2 regions of the Nonomuraea sp. NPDC049129 genome follow, and region 2 is predicted to be linked to the other one. Evidence: riboswitches for the same ligand, from Rfam matches in the RefSeq annotation. Region 2 holds a riboswitch; the other holds the start of a gene.

Region 1 (7,816 bases), on a different contig from region 2:
CCCGCCTGGCCATGTCGCCGGCCGCGAAGACTCCCTTCACCGAGCACTGCCCGAACTCGTTGACCTCCACCAAGCCGTCCTCCAACATGGCGCAGCCCAGTTGCTTCGGCAGGTTGCTGCGCTGGCGGACACCCGACCCGCAGCGACTGGTAGCCGCCACCGAGGACGGCACGGTCTATGGGTCCAAGAACGGCGGGCCGGACTTCACCGTCGCCTTCCGCCCTGCCAGATCATGAACCGCTACGCCATGATCGAACGGTGACGGCCGGCATACCGCTGCTGCCTGCCTCTGGCAGAGCTTCGACGTCTCACCTGCCTGACCACGACGGCAACGCAGAGCACGCCCGCGAACACGACCCCAGACACCGCGATGCTCTCCGTGGAGGCCGTCGGCAGGACGACATCGGTCTCCTGCGCCTTCCCCGCCGCCTGCACGACCCCTTTCCGGACCAGAGGCGTCCGCGGGTTGCCGCCCGTCAGGACGAACGTCTCACCCTCCCCGAACTTCTCCTTGACCTTGCGGGGAAGGCCGTAGCCGACGACCTTGCTCTGGTCCCTGTCCTTGCGCTTGAGCCACACCTTGTCGACGTTGGCCTCGATCGTGGAGATCTGGTCTCCCTGTACCTTCTCGACGATGCCCGCATGGTCGATCCGCTCCACATCGCGTGACCCGCTCCAGTCGTAAAAGACGATGGCGCCGGGCTCCGGCTTGTCACTCCAGGCGTCCTGCTCCTTGAACCACTTGGCGTGGTCGACGGTGTAGGCGAAATCCCCCACGTACTTCTCGACGCCCGCCTGGTTGGCGGCCCAGGTAATGAACATGTCGCACCATGGGGCGGTCTTGAAGTAGGGGTCGCTGTTGTCCACGTTGGCGTAGTACCAGTTACCGAACTTGCTGTAGCCGTCGGTTTTCTCGCGATAGCCGAGATTTTTCTGGGCAGCGTCGAGCAGCCCGTCCACAATGGATGGCATAGGTCCGGGGTTTGACCCTTTCTCCTTATGGCCTACCGGGTTAGCTGACGGGTTCGGGCCAGGAGATGACGCCCTACCGCCGCATCCGTGGCGGATTCACCCCATGCGTGGATCGCTCCAGGCTCTGGTTCCCCGGTTCCCGCGGCGCGGGCCTCGGCACCAGCCGGCCGCCTCCACCGCGAAGGCAAGTCACCGGCAAGTACGAAGGACTGTAGTAGGTAGAAAGGGTGGCTGGTTACCGAAATGAGATTTTTGGCATAAAAGATCTATCCAACGCAGACCGATCAATACCGTGCGCTACACGTTGTTATACGCAAGGCAAGCACCGCAGCGGGTCAACGCGTGATCACTCAATCACCCTCACCACGCCTGCGAGATTGCGCGTGTGGGCGGGCACCAGTTTGACGACGTCCCCCGTCCGCCGGGCTTGGATCATCTTTCCGTCGCCCCAGTAGATCGCGGCATGGGAAATGTAGCCCGGGTTGGTGGGGTCCGGCCGCCAGAAGATCAGGTCACCCGATCGCATCTGGGAAAACGGGACCCGGGGTCCACTGGCGAACTGCTGATGCGTCACCCGCGGCAGCCGAATGCCCGCCCTGCCAAAGGCCCACTGGATCAGGCCGGAACAGTCGAAGGCGTCAGATCCCTCGGCGCCCCAGACATACGGGGCGCCCAGTTTGCTCTTCGCCGCCGCGCACGGTCGGCTTGGGCGTGTAGGCCCGGAAGGCCGATGGTTCCACCCCCACCGTTCCCACCCTCCTACCGCCGAGCGGTATCGCCGCCGCATCGACGATCTCCATGGAGCTCACGCCTTTGCGTACTCGAACCCGCTCGATCATTTGTTCAGGCAGCGGACGATTCGCGGTCACAAGCAGGTGTGGCTCCCGCAGACGGTCGAGGGCCGCCACAACGGGCGGTTCAGGCGCCGGCGAGGCTTTGCCCGGCTTCCCGGGTCCAGCCCGAAGACGCCGGGGCGGCTTCGCCGGTCGCTCGTAGTCGACGAGGGCTAACATCCCCGCTACCAGCGTTGCAACCACGAGTCCGGCCACTAGGTACACCGCTCGGGGCAGCACGCTACTACGGTTCATAGTCACTGCGACATTATGCACAACCCGAACAGCGACACAGCGGCCCACCGCTCAGGCACGGCACCACGCCGTGGTAAAGGTAAAGGATTAATGGCTGAACCCTAGGCCACACAGGGCCTTCGGGTCGGCTTCCAAAGGTTTCGCTTGCGCTGGCCATTTGGCTTGCATACCTTTACAGGCCCAAGGCCGCAGCGTTCCGATGGTGGCCTGTAATGCCGAGACCGCGTCTCGTCTGCACCGGCGTTGTGTGCAGATCGTAGCCGCGGCCGCCGAGTCCGCTTTCTCGCGGAGCCGGGGATCCACTTTCTTGGGGTGAATCGGTGCGCCCGTCCCAACGGGGCTCCGTAGGGCACTTCCACGCCCGAACCCGTCAGCTAACCCGGTAGGCGGCATGGAAGCAAGGAGCAATTCCCCGCATGTCCAAACACCTCTTGCCGAGCTACGGCAGGTCCGCCCGTAAGCACGGCCTCACCCTCGCCGCAGCGGCCGTGGCCAGTGCGCTCATCACCAGTACGCCCGCCTTCGCCAGCGACCACGCCAGCGAGACCCAAACTGGCGTCTCGCGGTCTGCGACTTCCTCCCAGCCCCAGCGCCAGGTCACAGCGGACGCCGTGCTGAAGCTGGCCCAGCAGCAGGTGGGGACGACGGAGAACGCCAGCGGCGGCGGCACCCGATTCCACAGCTGGTACATGACTTCCCCCAGGGCCCAGGAGACTCTGGCCCGCGACGGAGGAAGCCTTCAGGCCTACGCCAACGCTCCGTGGTGCGCCATGTTCGTCTCTTGGGTCGGTGAGCAGACCGGCGTTAGGCCGACGATGGGATGGGACGCCTATACGGTCACATGGGCGCGGTGGTTCAAGAACAACGGACGCTGGGGCACCCTTGCCAAGCCCGGAGCCGTCGTTTACTACGCATGGGGCGGCGACAAGAGCATTACTTCCATCGACCACATGGGCCTGGTGAAGAAGGACAACCGCGACGGCACCATCACCGCGATCGAAGGCAACACCGGCAATGGGAAGGTCGAGGAGCGGGTGCGACCCAAGTCCGACGTCGTCGGCTATGGCTATCCGCAGTACAAGTCCTGACATCAGGGAAGCCGCTTCGGCAATTGCCGTAAGAGAGCTGCTATGCGGCTATCCGCGCATCAGCCTTAGCGGCCGATCCTACTATGTCATATAGTGAAAAGTCGGCTGGCTGGTCCTCCCGGGAGGGGACAACCGCAGCCATCCGTTCGGACGTACTCGGCATTCGCCCCCGTGATGCCGGGCACGTCTTCCTAAGAGATCGACTTCCGGTCGTGCCGAGGCCTAGCCGAGAACCCCAAGCAGGTCCCGGCAAGCGCGTTCGCAGTCACGGCAGGCCTGTGCACAGATGCCACAGTGGGCGTGCTTGGTGTGCCGCCCGCACTCGTCGCCGCACGCCTTGCAGGCCTGGACGCAGGCTTCGAGGACCACACGCGTCATGTTCGCGTCATAGCCCGTGTGCCGCGAGAGCACGCGCGCAGTGGTCTCGCAGATGTCCGCGCAGTCCAGATCGCTGCGTATGCATTTGACCATTTCGGCCACCATGTCCTCACTCAGGCAGGCGTCCGCGCAGGCCGTACACGTTTGAGCGCACCGGAGACACTCTTCGATGCATTTCGTAAGCTTCGCCTGGTCGACATCACCAAGGTCCTTGGGGTAGGCGGAGAGCATCTCCCCGACTTGCAACGTCATCTCTCGTCCTCGCTTTCGCTGCACCGGCCACCGCGACGGCGGCTCAGACCTCCGTTACCCATCCCCCCGCGCACGTAACACCTCTCCCACTACACGAAGCAGTAGATAGTCGACCGCTCCGGACGGAGATGAATGCAGGGAGACGGGCCACATCCGAGCAGCAGTCTTCGCGCCGTCGCCAACCATCGCTACTATGATGGATAGGATTAGGAGGGGCGGGATGGCGCGCGGTCTTGGTGAGCTGGAGTCCGCTGTCATGGGCCACATCTGGTCATGCGACGGCCCTGTGTCTGTTCGTGAGGTGCTTCAGGCGCTGCAGCGCCGCCGGGTCCTTGCCTACACCACGGTGATGACGGTCATGGACAACCTCCACAAGAAGGGCTTGTTGCGCCGCCACCCATCCGGCCGGGCCTACCTGTACGAGCCCGTGATGAGCCACGAGGCTTACAGTGCCCAGATCATGCAGGAGGCCCTGGCCAAGGGCGGCAACCAGGCCATGACGCTCGTCCATTTCCTGGAGCGGCTCACCCCTGAGGAGCACGCTGCCCTCGATGCCGCCATTCACCGAAGCGACCAGCAGTGATCGTCGAGGGCGCCCTTGTTGCGCATGCGGCGATCACGGCATGGGGACTGCCACGACTAATCATGCGCAGCCAACGGCTTCGCGACTCTCCCCGGCTGTCGATCGCCGCGTGGCTGGCCGGCTGTGCATCGGTGATCGCGTCGGGAGCCTTGGCCGGGCTGCAGCTCGCCTTCCCCGCCCACGCCATCGGGGACGAGGTCGCCGCGCTGATCATGGCCTGTGGTGAGATGCTGTCGGGTCATGTTTCTCCGTTCACGGCCCGCCCGCTGGCCGCGCTGGCGGGCCTGTCCATCGCCGGCGGCATCGCCATCAGGGTCGGCTGGGCCAGCCTGACCGTGCTCTGGACCGGACGGCGTTGCCGAATCAGGCACCGGAAGGCTGTCCGGCTGATCGGACGCGAGCGGCAAGAGCTCGGCGCGCTCGTCGTCCAGCACGACGAGCCCGCTGCCTATTGCGTCCCAGGCCGCCGCGCTGTGATCGTGATCACCAGTGGAGCACTCGCGGCGCTTGATCACCGTCAGGTGGCTGCGGTGCTCGCCCACGAACGGGCCCATGTGACCGGCCGTCATCACCTCCTGCTCACGGCCGCCCAGGTCGCCGCCAAGGCATTTCCCGGACTTCCCGTGTTCGCCGCGACGGGAACCGCGGTGCCCCACCTTGTAGAGCTGCTGGCCGATGACGTCGCCGCACGGAAGCATGCGCGCGGCGTAATCGCGTCGGCGCTGATAGCCGTCGCCAGGGCATCCACCCCCGCGGCCACCTTGGGAGCCGGCGGCGAGTCGACCGTCACCCGTGTCAAGCGCCTGCTCAGCCCCGTCACGCCGGCCTGCGGGCGCGACAGAGTGCTTGGCATTCTCGGTGTCAGCGGGCTGTTGGCGGCGCCGGGGTTCGCGCTGATCGTCCCCTCCTTGATCACCTTTCTGATTTCCTGCCCGGTCATCGGGTAGTCGAAAGGACCTCTCGCGATGCGTATCTGGACCAGGAGACAGTGGCTCGTTGGATTCGTGGCCGGGTGCGTCACCGCAGTGATCGTCGGCGTTCCCACCGGGATCATTCCCACCTCGTACTTTTCTCGCATGACGCCGGTGTTGTGGTGGAACTACCCGGTGTGGCTGCTCACCGCGATCCTGAGCGGTCTGATCGTCGCCACCTATGTCGCCCCGGTTCAGCCCCCGCCGAGCCAGCAGAAGAAGACGCTGAGCGGAGGGTTGCTCTCTGCCTTCGCCGTCGGCTGCCCCATATGCAACAAGCTCGTCGTCACCGCTCTCGGGACGAGCGGCGCACTCACCTACTTCGCTCCGGTGCAGCCTGTACTGGCGATCGCCTCGGTGTTCATGCTCGGCGAGGCGCTCCGCCGCCGGATGCGCGCCCTCAAGATTTGCCCTACCTACTATGAACGTTAGTAGAGAGGGCTACACTCTTCCCATGCGCGATCCACGGCTAGGGATGTCTGCCTACCGTCCCGCGACGCCATGAACCGCTCGACGAGCACCCAGCCAAGCCCGCCGGTGTCCCGGAGCGGCTCCCGGCGTGCCCTGCGGAGTCGGCGGGCCCGGTTGGCCGTCGTCGTGACCGCCGTCATCGCCGTTCCAGTGCTGGCTTACGCCCTGCCCGCCATCGCGCTTGCCGGAGAGGTTCCGCCGGGCACACGTGTCGACAACGTCGACATCGGCGGTCTGTCTCCGGCCGAAGCCCGCTCGCGCTTGGAGCGGGAGTTCGGCAAACGGACCGCGCTTCCGCTCGCGCTTGTCGCGGTCGGCAAGACCAGACGGGTGACTCCCACCGACCTGGGCCTGGCCTTCGATGCAGAAGCAACCGTACGGGCCGCCCTCGACGGCGCGACCACGCCGGCGGGCATCCTCCGATCACTCTTCGGCAGCCGTCAACTCCAGCCAACGGTCACCGTGGACGAGCAGCGCCTCACCACCAAGCTCGCCGACCTGGCCAAGAGCATCGATGCCACGCCCCGCGAGGGCACCGTACGATACCGCGGGCTCGAACCTCAGGTCGTACGGCCCAAAGCCGGACGCGCTCTCGACCGTGAAGCCGCAGGGAGAGCCATACGCGCGGCCTTCACCAGCAAACGCCAGTCAGTCGACCTGCAAGTACGTGCGCTGCCCCCTCAACGCCCCAGGGACGCCTCGTTCAAGATCTCGAACGGCAAGCCGCAGATCATCCACGCCCGCGTTGGACGCGGTATCGACGTCAACGCCCTTGGCACGGCGATCTCCGCCACTCTGGCGGCGGGCGGCCGACGTGTGGACGTGCCCGTCGCCCAGACACAACCTCGGGTGACCACCGAGGCGGCCAAGAAGCTCGGCATCAAGGAGAAGGTCAGCTCCTTCACCACCCGCCATCCCTGCTGCGCGCCACGCGTGACCAACATCCACCGCATCGCCGACATCGTCGATGGATACGTGGTCAAGCCCGGCGAGACGTTCTCGCTCAACGGCCTGGTCGGCAAGCGGGACAAGGCACGCGGCTTCGTCGAGGCACCCATGATCCTTAACAACCGGTTCGTCAACGACGTCGGCGGCGGCGTCTCGCAGTTCGCCACCACCATGTTCAACGCGGTGTTCTTCGGCGGCTTCCAAGACGTGCAGCACACTCCGCACCAGTACTACATCTCCCGATACCCGGCCGGACGTGAGTCCACGGTCTCCTTCCCCCAGCCCGATTTCCGCTGGCGCAACGACTCCCGTACGGCGTGCTGATCAAAACCTCGTACACGGGCACCTCGATCACCGTCCAGTTCTGGAGCACCAAGCGCTACGACATCGAGTCGCAAAGCTCATCCCGCTACCAGGTCAAACCCATCACCACGATCACCGACTCCGGCCCCGAGTGCATCCCGATGGGCGGCGCCGAGGGCTTCACCATCGACGTGTGGCGCATCTTCAAAGAGAACGGCAAGACCGTACGCAAGCAGCAGTTTCACACCGTGTACGCCCCCGAACCCCGCCTCACCTGCACTTAAGGGCTCTTGGGGTGGTCGGTGCGATCCGCGGCGTGGAGTCGGCGAGCGCCATGACTGGGCGTGAGCCTCAGTCCGGAGCCAGGAAGAGTGAATCTACGATACGTGATAGGAGAGTGCCTGCCGGGCACCCTCCGGCGTGAAGGAGGCAGGCCCGTGACAGGTCCCATGCATGCCCACCACGATCATCACAAGGGCTCCCGCACCGCGATCCTGGACGTGAGCGGCCTCCAGTGGGCGTCGGAGCAGAACGCCGTGGCCGCCCGGCTCGGCCGCCGGCCAGGCGTGCTCGACGTCGAGGTGAATCCGGTCGGCCAGACGGCGACGGTGGTGTTCGACCCGTCCCGGACGTCGCTGGCCGACCTCCGGAAGTGGGTGATCGAGTGCGGTTACCACTGCGCCGGGCAGGCGGTGCCGTCTCACATCTGCGACCCGATGGCCGAACCCGGCCAGCCTCGTCAAAACATACCGGGGAGCCACG
Region 2 (7,816 bases):
CCGGGCTCGTCGAGGCCATCGAGGGCCTCGGCTGCGACTTCGTCCGCGCCGACCACGTACAGGTCGAGGGACGTAAGCGGGTCGTGCACCGCGCTCCGCTGGCGCGGCGGGGCGTGGTGCTCAACCCTCGGGACGCGATCCTGCCCGCGAACGTGCGGACCATGGTCGACTATCCCTACGCCTGGGCCGGGATCTACCGGCGCTCGCTGCACGATCTGCTGCACTTCCCCGGCTCGCTGCACACCGCGGAGGACCGGCCGTGGATCTGGCGGCTGCACAGGGAGGCGGCCTCGTTCGCGGTGGTCTCCCTGGCCGGGGTGTTCTACCGGCGGATGGTGTCGGGGTCGCTCACGCGGGTGGGCGACGAGCGGCAGCTGCACTTCTTCGACGCCTTCGAGCTGGTGTTCAAGGACCTCGAGGAGGAGTTCCTGCCCAAGGCCGTACGGAACTTCTGCGCGCTGCTGGCCCACCACCTGGAGATCGCCGACCGCTTCACCCCGCAGCTGCGCGCCCGGTTCGAGGAGCGCGGCGCGGAGATGGTGCGCACGCTGCCCACCGGCCTGGTGGCGGACGTGGTGTCGCGGATGTCCGTGGAACGCGAGGCCACCCTGCGGGCCCTGCTGCCCGACCTCCCCCCGAACCCCCACGTGCGGCCGCGCCGCGAACGGGAGGACTCATGACGACCGTCTTCTACGCCTCGACGCTGTTCGGGGCGATGTCGCTGGCGGCCGGGATCGACGACGGCCGCTTCGCCGAGGGACGCCGGGTCCTCATCGTGTCCAACAACGCGGCGATCCCCGAGGTGACCGTCCCGCTCGACCGGACGCCGGGCTTCGCGGTGCTGCGCTCCCGCTTCGACGAGATCCACTCGTGGAACGACCTGATCGCGCCGCTGCACCCGTCGGACTGGAAGGCCCGCGTCATCGAGGTGCCGATGATGGAGCGGCTGATCCGCGCTCAGTTGGGGCTCGAGGACGCGGCCGAGCTGGTGCTGGAGTCGATCGCCGTGCCGCCCGCCCGGACGATCGCCGGGCTGGTGCGCGACTGCCCGATCACCGTCTACTCCGACGGCCTGATGAGCTACGGCCCGACCCGCGACCCGCTGCCCGCCGAGATCTTCCGCCGCATCACCCGCCTGCTGCATCTGGACCTCGTGCCGGGGCTGGAGCCGCTCCTGCTCAGCGAGTACGGCGTGCCGGCCCAGATCCTGCCGGACGAGGCGTTCCTGGCGGTGGTCCGGCAGGTGGCGACGACCGCGCCCGACATGCTGGCCGGGCAGGCGATGATCCTCGGGCAGTACCTGTCCGCGCTGGAGATCGTCACGCCGGAGGAGGAGGCGGCGCTGCACGAGACGATGCTGCGCGGCCTGGTCGCCCGGGGCTACTCGACCGTCGTGTTCAAGCCGCACCCGGCGGCCGGGCGCCGGCACGCGCAGCTGCTCAGGGCCGCCGCCGAGCCGCTGGACGTGCGGCTGCTGGTCGCCGGGGAGAGCGTCCCGGCCGAGGTGTGCTTCTCGGCGCTCCGGCCCGAGCTGGTCGTGGGCTGCTTCTCGACCGGCCTGATCACGGCCGGGCGCTACTTCGGGCTGCCGGTGGCCTCGTACGGGACCGATCTGGTGCTGGAGCGGCTGGCCCCGTACGAGAACAGCAACCGGGTGCCCGTCACGATCGTCGACGCGCTGCTGCCCCGCATGTCGGCGGACGGCACGATCGAGCCGGCGCCGCGCGGCTATCTGCGGGAGCTGGTGCGGGCCGTGGGTTACTGCATGCAGGCCGAGACCTATCCGGAGCTGCGGCCGGTGGACTTCGACTTCGACCCGCGCTACTTCAAGCGCAAGCGTCTGGAGACGCTCGGGCTGACGGCCAAGCCCACGGCGCTGACGCGGCTGCGCCGCAAGATCCGCTCCGCGATCTGAACGAGCGGCGCCCCCGGAGGACAGCGTTCTCCGGGGGGCAACGACTTCAGGACAGCGCCCGCAGATAGCGGCGCATCCGCCGCTTGGCCCGGTAGCCGACGCGCAGCATGGTGGGCGGCACGTCCAGGCGCATCCTGGCCCGTCGGCGGGCGGCGGCGTGCTCCGGCCCGTCGAGCAGCGACCTGGCCGGGACCCGCGGGCCGCCGGCCACCAGCCCGCCCAGCAGCGCGGCCCAGTCGTTGCGCTCCGCCGGGTGGAAGTAGTTGGCCGCGCACCACCTGGCGTCGGCGGCGCGGAAGCCGCCGCCGGCCAGCTCGTCGAGCGTGCCCAGCAGCCCGCTGTCCTCGAACACCAGGTTGATCATCTCCGCGCTCACGCCGAAGTCGCTCAGCACCAGCAGCGGCACGTCCTGCGCGATGGCCTCCAGCGCCGCCGTCGAGCTGACGGTCACGAACCCGGCCGCCTGAGCCAGCTGGTCGTGCATCGAACCCACCTCGAACGCCACCCGCCCCGGCTCGCCGAGCTCGCGCCAGAGCCGCTGGTAGTGGAAGCGCTCGTTGTGCGTCTGCCGCTCGTCCTCCAGCGCGCGCAGCTTCACCACCACGTCCAGGTCCGGGCGGCGGGCGGCCAGCTCGGCCAGGGACAGCAGGATGCGTTCGCGATCCTCACGCTCACGCGGCACCTTGGCCTGGGTGGCGAACACCACCCGGTTCCCGCCGCCGCGCACGGCCCGGGGGCGCAGGAACGGCAGCCGGGCCAGCCCGACCGCCCCTCCCCCGCCGAGCTGGGCGGCGATCCCGCCGAACTCGGCCACTTCCCGCTCGCTGTGCACCACGAACAGGTCGCACCCGCTGCGGAACAGCCACGCCTTCTCCGTCGCGGGCACCGAGATGCCCGGCAGCCCGGTCACGAACACCGGCCGCGGCCGCAGCCCGGCGAACGCCTCGGCCACCAGTACGTCGACGACCGGCCCCGTACAGGCCACGATGATCGCGTCCGGCCGCGTCCGCTCCGCCAGACGCCGCACCGCCCGCGCCGGCATCAGCGGCGGCGCGGGACGCCCGCCCACGGCGGCGGCGATCTGCTCGGGCGAGGGCGCGATCGGCGTGCGCACCACCGCGAGGTCCGTCTCGCAGCCGGGCGGCAGGTCTTCCAGCAGGCAGGACGCCCACTTCAGGTACGAGTCGGAGTCGGCCACGGCCAGCACTCTCAAGTGGTCACTCCAGTCAAATACGGGCAGACGCCCAGTCGTATGGGTTGAACGCCGGTCTTGACCGGCCGTTCCAGTCACGTACGGAGCAAGCCGGTCACCCGGCGACTCCGTCAGCTGCGGGATGAGCCGGTCACCCGGCGACTCCCATCAGCGGCGAGATAAGCCGATCATCCGGCCACTCCGGTCAGATGGGAGCGCAGGTCGGGGGCCGCCCTGCTGGTCCACCAGTCGTCCGGCACGTCCACCGCCTCGACCGCGACGCCGCGCGGGCCGAGCAGCACGCGCAGCGAGGTGATCGCGGTGGACGGCAGGCTGAGCACCCGCTGGCCGGGATCGAGACCGCGCAGCGTCAGCTCAGCGGGTACGCCGGCGTCGTGCACGGTGATCTCGGGCCGCTCGCGGATGACCGCCACGTCAGCGGGGTCCTCGCGGCGGTGCGGGAAGTAGGCGAGCGGCTCCTCGGCGGCCCGCTCCATCAGCCAGCTCAGGTAGCGGTCCCGGTGGACCAGTCCGTTCCTGACCAGGGAGGTGCCGAGCACGACGGTCCGCTCGGCCGGTCCCGGCCCGCTCAGCGGCTGCTCGCGCAGCCAGCCGAAGTCGTGGCGGACCAGGTCGACGCCCGCCGCGCGGACGGCCGCCGCCAGCTCGTCGGTCACCGGCAGCGCGGTGAAGACCGACACCCGGCTCGCGCGCAGCCTGATCGCCGCCGCCAGCCCCAGGGCCGCGCGCAGCTTTCCCGGGTGGGCCCGCGCCCGTAACAGCGGTTTGTACGGCCCTTCGGCTAGCAGAGACAGCAACCGGAGCGTGGCCAGCCCGTCATCGACGATCACGATGCGGCCCGGATGGGAGACGAGCCAGCGCAGCTGAACCCGGCCGGAGAAGGCGTCGCCGACGGCGTGCGGGGAGCGCGGCATGCGCTCGCGCGGCTCGGCCAGCTCCAGCCCCTCGGGCAGAGCCAGACCGGACAGCTCCCGGCGAGTGGCTTTGAGCGCTCGCAGCCCGGCACGCGGCACGACGACCGTGGCAGGCCCGAGCAGTCCAGCGCGGTGCGCCTCTATGGCGCACAGCATCTGAAGCGGGGACTCCACCCAGGCCGACGCCTGTTTGCCCACTCTGTTACCCCCGCGGGGTGATAGCCCGATCACGACCGCTTCAAGCTAGCCCGGCCGCCTTAAGCCGCCAGAAACGGGACATGAACAATGGGACCCATGAACTCGCTACTACTCAACAGCGACGGCGTGCAGGTGCCGCAGCTCGGGTTCGGCGTCTGGCAGGTGCCGAGCGACGAGGCCGAACAGGTCGTGACGGCCGCTCTGGAGACCGGTTACCGCCACATCGACACCGCCAGCGCGTACGGGAACGAGGAGGGCGTCGGCCGGGCCGTACGCGCCTCGGGGATCCCGCGCGAGAAGCTGTTCGTCACCACCAAGCTCTTCAACAACGACCACGAGCGGGCGGAGGAGGCGTTCGACGAGAGCCTGTCCCGGCTCGGTCTCGACTACGTGGACCTGTACCTGATCCACTGGCCGGTGCCGTCCCGGAACAAGTATCTGCAGGCCTGGCGCGGCCTGGAGAAGATCTACCGTCAGGGACGGGCCAAGGCGATCGGTGTGTCCAATTTCACCATCGAGACCCTCACCCGGGTCATCGACGAGGCCGACATCGTTCCGTCCATCAACCAGATCGAGCTGCACCCGTACTTCCAGCAGCGCGCGCTGCGGGAGTTCCACGAGGCCAACGGCATCCTCACGGAGGCGTGGAGCCCGCTGGGGCAGGGCAAGGGCCTGCTCGGCGACCCGGCGCTGGCCGTGCTGGCGGAGAAGCACGGCAAGACGCCGGCCCAGATCGTGCTGCGCTGGCACATCCAGCTGGGCAATGTGACGATCCCCAAGTCGGTCACGCCCGCGCGGATCAAGGAGAACTTCGAGGTGTTCGACTTCGTCCTCGACGCCGAGGACATGGCGGCCATAGGCGCCCTGACCAAGCAGGACGGCCGGATCGGGCCCGACCCGGAGACTTTCAGCTGGATGGGGTAAGTCCCTAGGATCTTTCCCCATGAAGGATCTCGCATGGGGCATAGCGGCCACGGGTGTCATCGCTGCAAGGGTCGGGGCGGTCATCGCCGCTGAGCCGGGAATGCGGGTGGCCGCCGTCGGTTCGCGCGACCTCGGCCGCGCGCGGGCGCTGGCCTCGGAACTGGGCGCCGAGTCGGCGTACGGCTCGTACGCGGAGCTGTGCGCCGACCCCGGCGTCGACGCGATCTACGTGGCGACCCCGCACGCCCAGCACCTGGAGGTCGCCGAGGCGGCGATCGCGGCGGGCAAGGCGGTGCTGTGCGAGAAGCCGCTCGCCGCGTCCGTCGCCGACGCCGAGCGGATGGTCCAGCTCGCCCGCGATGCCGGGGTGTTCCTGATGGAAGCCATGTGGACCCGGTTCAATCCGCTCATTCAGCGGGTGGCCGGCGATCCCCGGTTCGGGGAGATCCGCTCGGTCCAGGCGTCGTTCGGCTTCAAGGCTCCCTACGACCCCGCGCACCGGCTGTGGGCGCCGGAGCTGGGCGGCGGGGCGCTGCTCGACCTGGGCGTCTACTCGTTCGGGCTGGCGCAGCTGCTGCTCGGGATGCCCTCACGGATGCACGTCACGGGCTCGCTGGCGCCCTCGGGGGTGGACGCGGAGGCGGGCGGGGTGCTGGTCTATCCGGGCGGCAGGCGGGCCCTGGTGGAGTGCTCGCTGCTGGGCCCGTACGCGAACGACGCCCTCGTGGTGGGCACCGACATGCGCGCCCACATCAAGGCGCCGTTCTGGGCGCCGGAGCGGGTCGTGCTGAGCGGGCCGTCGATGGAGACGGAGGAGTTCGTGCTCGATCCGGCGGACAACGGATACGCCGGCGAGGTGCGCGAGGTACGGGACGCCATGGCCGAAGGCAGGACCGAATCCGCGATCATGCCACTTGACGAAAGCCTTGCCATGATGGGGCTTCTGGCCGACGCGAGGGAGCAGCTCTCTTAGCTGGCGATTTATCCATTTGTAAGACCCTTGCCACTTGCATTACCTTTGTGGTCATATGAGGCATACGTCCGGTTTGTCCGTTCGTTGCCAGACCATCGCACAAAGGCATCACAGGACCGTCCTGTGACCGCTGAATCCGCCTCGCGCGGAACCGGGGACCCACCGTCCTTTGGGGTGTATCGGCACGTCACGTGCCGTAGGACAGCTTCCACGTCCGAACCCGTCAGCTAACCCGGTAAGCGGCATGGAAGCAAGGAGTTACCCCCTCGATGGCCAAGTCCCATCTTTTTCGCGCCACCAAGTCGACCTTCGCTCACGTCGTCCTCGGCGTGAGCGTCGCGGCCGCCGCCTTCGCCGGCCAGTCCGCCGCCCACGCGGACACCGCCACCGCCCACGCTGCCGCGGCCCCGGCACACGCCGCCGCCGCGAAGAGCCACCCGGAGAGCGAGGTCAAGGCCAAGGCCACGGTCTCGCGGGTTCTGGCGCTAGCCAAGGCCCAGGTCGGCACCACTGAGAACGCCTACGGTGGCGGCACCAAGTTCCAGAAGTGGTACATGAACTCCCCGCGCGCCCTGGAGACCCTCAGACGCGACGGCGGCACCCGCGCGGACTACCTGAACGCCGCCTGGTGCTCGATGTTCGTCTCGTGGGTCGGCGAGCAGTCCGGCGCGCGCAGCATGATCGGCTGGGACGCCTACACGGTCGAGCACGCGAAGTGGTTCGCCAACAACAACCACTGGGGCACGACCCCGAAGCCGGGCGCCGTGGTGTTCTTCTCGTGGGGCGGCAGCAAGAGCCTGGACGACATCGAGCACGTCGGCTTCGTCGTCAAGGACAACCACGACGGCACAATCTCCACGATCGAGGGCAACACAGGCAACGGCAGCGTCCAGCAGCGCGTCCGGCCGACGTCCCAGGTGGTCGGCTACGGCTACCCGAACTACGGGGCCTGACGACTTCCTGATCGAGGGCTCTCCTGCCGACGAGCGCGCGTCCTACTGGACGCGCGCTCGTCGGCGTCCTACTCTCCCGTACCGGCGTCTTACTCTCACGTACCGGCTGCCGAAAAGCCCACCACGTTGGGCTGAACAGCGCATGGCTGCCTTATCTGCCCATCCGACCGCAACCCCCCAAGTTTGGGGATGTCACGGGCCTGCCGTCACCTCGGACACTGACGGTGGCCGGACAGCGAGCCGGTTCTCGATACTGGAGGAGGGGACATGTCACCGACGACGCAGCAGGACAACTGGCGCTTCTGTAACAAGTGCTACACCCTTTGGTGGAATGGCCGCCCCGACAACGGACACTGCCCCGCGGGCGGCGCCCACGAGGGACACGGCAGTTGGAACTTCTACCTCCCGGCGAACCCCGCCGAGCACATCTGACGCAAGACCGGACCCCCGGCCGATCTCCCCGCGACGCCACGGCTTCGCGGGGAGATCGGCGTTGGACGACGCTTTCGGCGATCCGGCGAGTCAGCCCAGTTGCTGGGCGTTCAGGCCGGTGAGGCGTTCGTAGGCGGGGCTTTCGCCTGGGTAGACGACCTGGATGTCGATGGGAAGGGCTGTCCCAGGATCGACGCTGTGCCCGCCGCCTTCGGGGGAGCCGAGCAGGACGGCGCCGTCGCTGCCGTCGCGGAAGATCTCGCCCCAGAAGGTGTCGACGAAGCTCTTGGACAG

The links. Region 2 has a riboswitch for cyclic di-AMP ahead of AB0B64_RS40990 (CHAP domain-containing protein). Riboswitches for the same ligand answer to the same signal wherever they lie in the genome.
Region 1: it holds a riboswitch for cyclic di-AMP, as region 2 does, so the genes downstream of both, AB0B64_RS12900 (CHAP domain-containing protein) here and AB0B64_RS40990 (CHAP domain-containing protein) in region 2, are expected to answer to the same signal.

The regions. Positions count from the first base shown of each region.
Region 1 is NZ_JBEZDU010000004.1:3,952-11,767, reverse strand. It holds gene AB0B64_RS12910 (CHAP domain-containing protein) at 241-972, opposite strand; cyclic di-AMP (ydaO/yuaA leader) riboswitch at 987-1,141, opposite strand; gene AB0B64_RS12905 (NlpC/P60 family protein) at 1,319-1,759, opposite strand; cyclic di-AMP (ydaO/yuaA leader) riboswitch at 2,318-2,464, shown strand; gene AB0B64_RS12900 (CHAP domain-containing protein) at 2,477-3,148, shown strand; gene AB0B64_RS12895 (four-helix bundle copper-binding protein) at 3,371-3,778, opposite strand; gene AB0B64_RS12890 (BlaI/MecI/CopY family transcriptional regulator) at 3,999-4,361, shown strand; gene AB0B64_RS12885 (M48 family metalloprotease) at 4,358-5,308, shown strand; gene AB0B64_RS12880 (hypothetical protein) at 5,327-5,764, shown strand; gene AB0B64_RS12875 (VanW family protein) at 5,834-7,075, shown strand; gene AB0B64_RS12870 (hypothetical protein) at 7,069-7,338, shown strand; gene AB0B64_RS12865 (heavy metal translocating P-type ATPase) at 7,492-7,816, shown strand, end outside.
Region 2 is NZ_JBEZDU010000017.1:230,986-238,801, forward strand. It holds gene AB0B64_RS40960 (glycosyltransferase family 2 protein) at 1-680, shown strand, start outside; gene AB0B64_RS40965 (polysialyltransferase family glycosyltransferase) at 677-1,915, shown strand; gene AB0B64_RS40970 (DUF6716 putative glycosyltransferase) at 1,962-3,122, opposite strand; gene AB0B64_RS40975 (hypothetical protein) at 3,296-4,240, opposite strand; gene AB0B64_RS40980 (aldo/keto reductase) at 4,337-5,164, shown strand; gene AB0B64_RS40985 (Gfo/Idh/MocA family oxidoreductase) at 5,184-6,137, shown strand; cyclic di-AMP (ydaO/yuaA leader) riboswitch at 6,256-6,394, shown strand; gene AB0B64_RS40990 (CHAP domain-containing protein) at 6,407-7,090, shown strand; gene AB0B64_RS40995 (hypothetical protein) at 7,358-7,522, shown strand; gene AB0B64_RS41000 (hypothetical protein) at 7,613-7,816, opposite strand, start outside.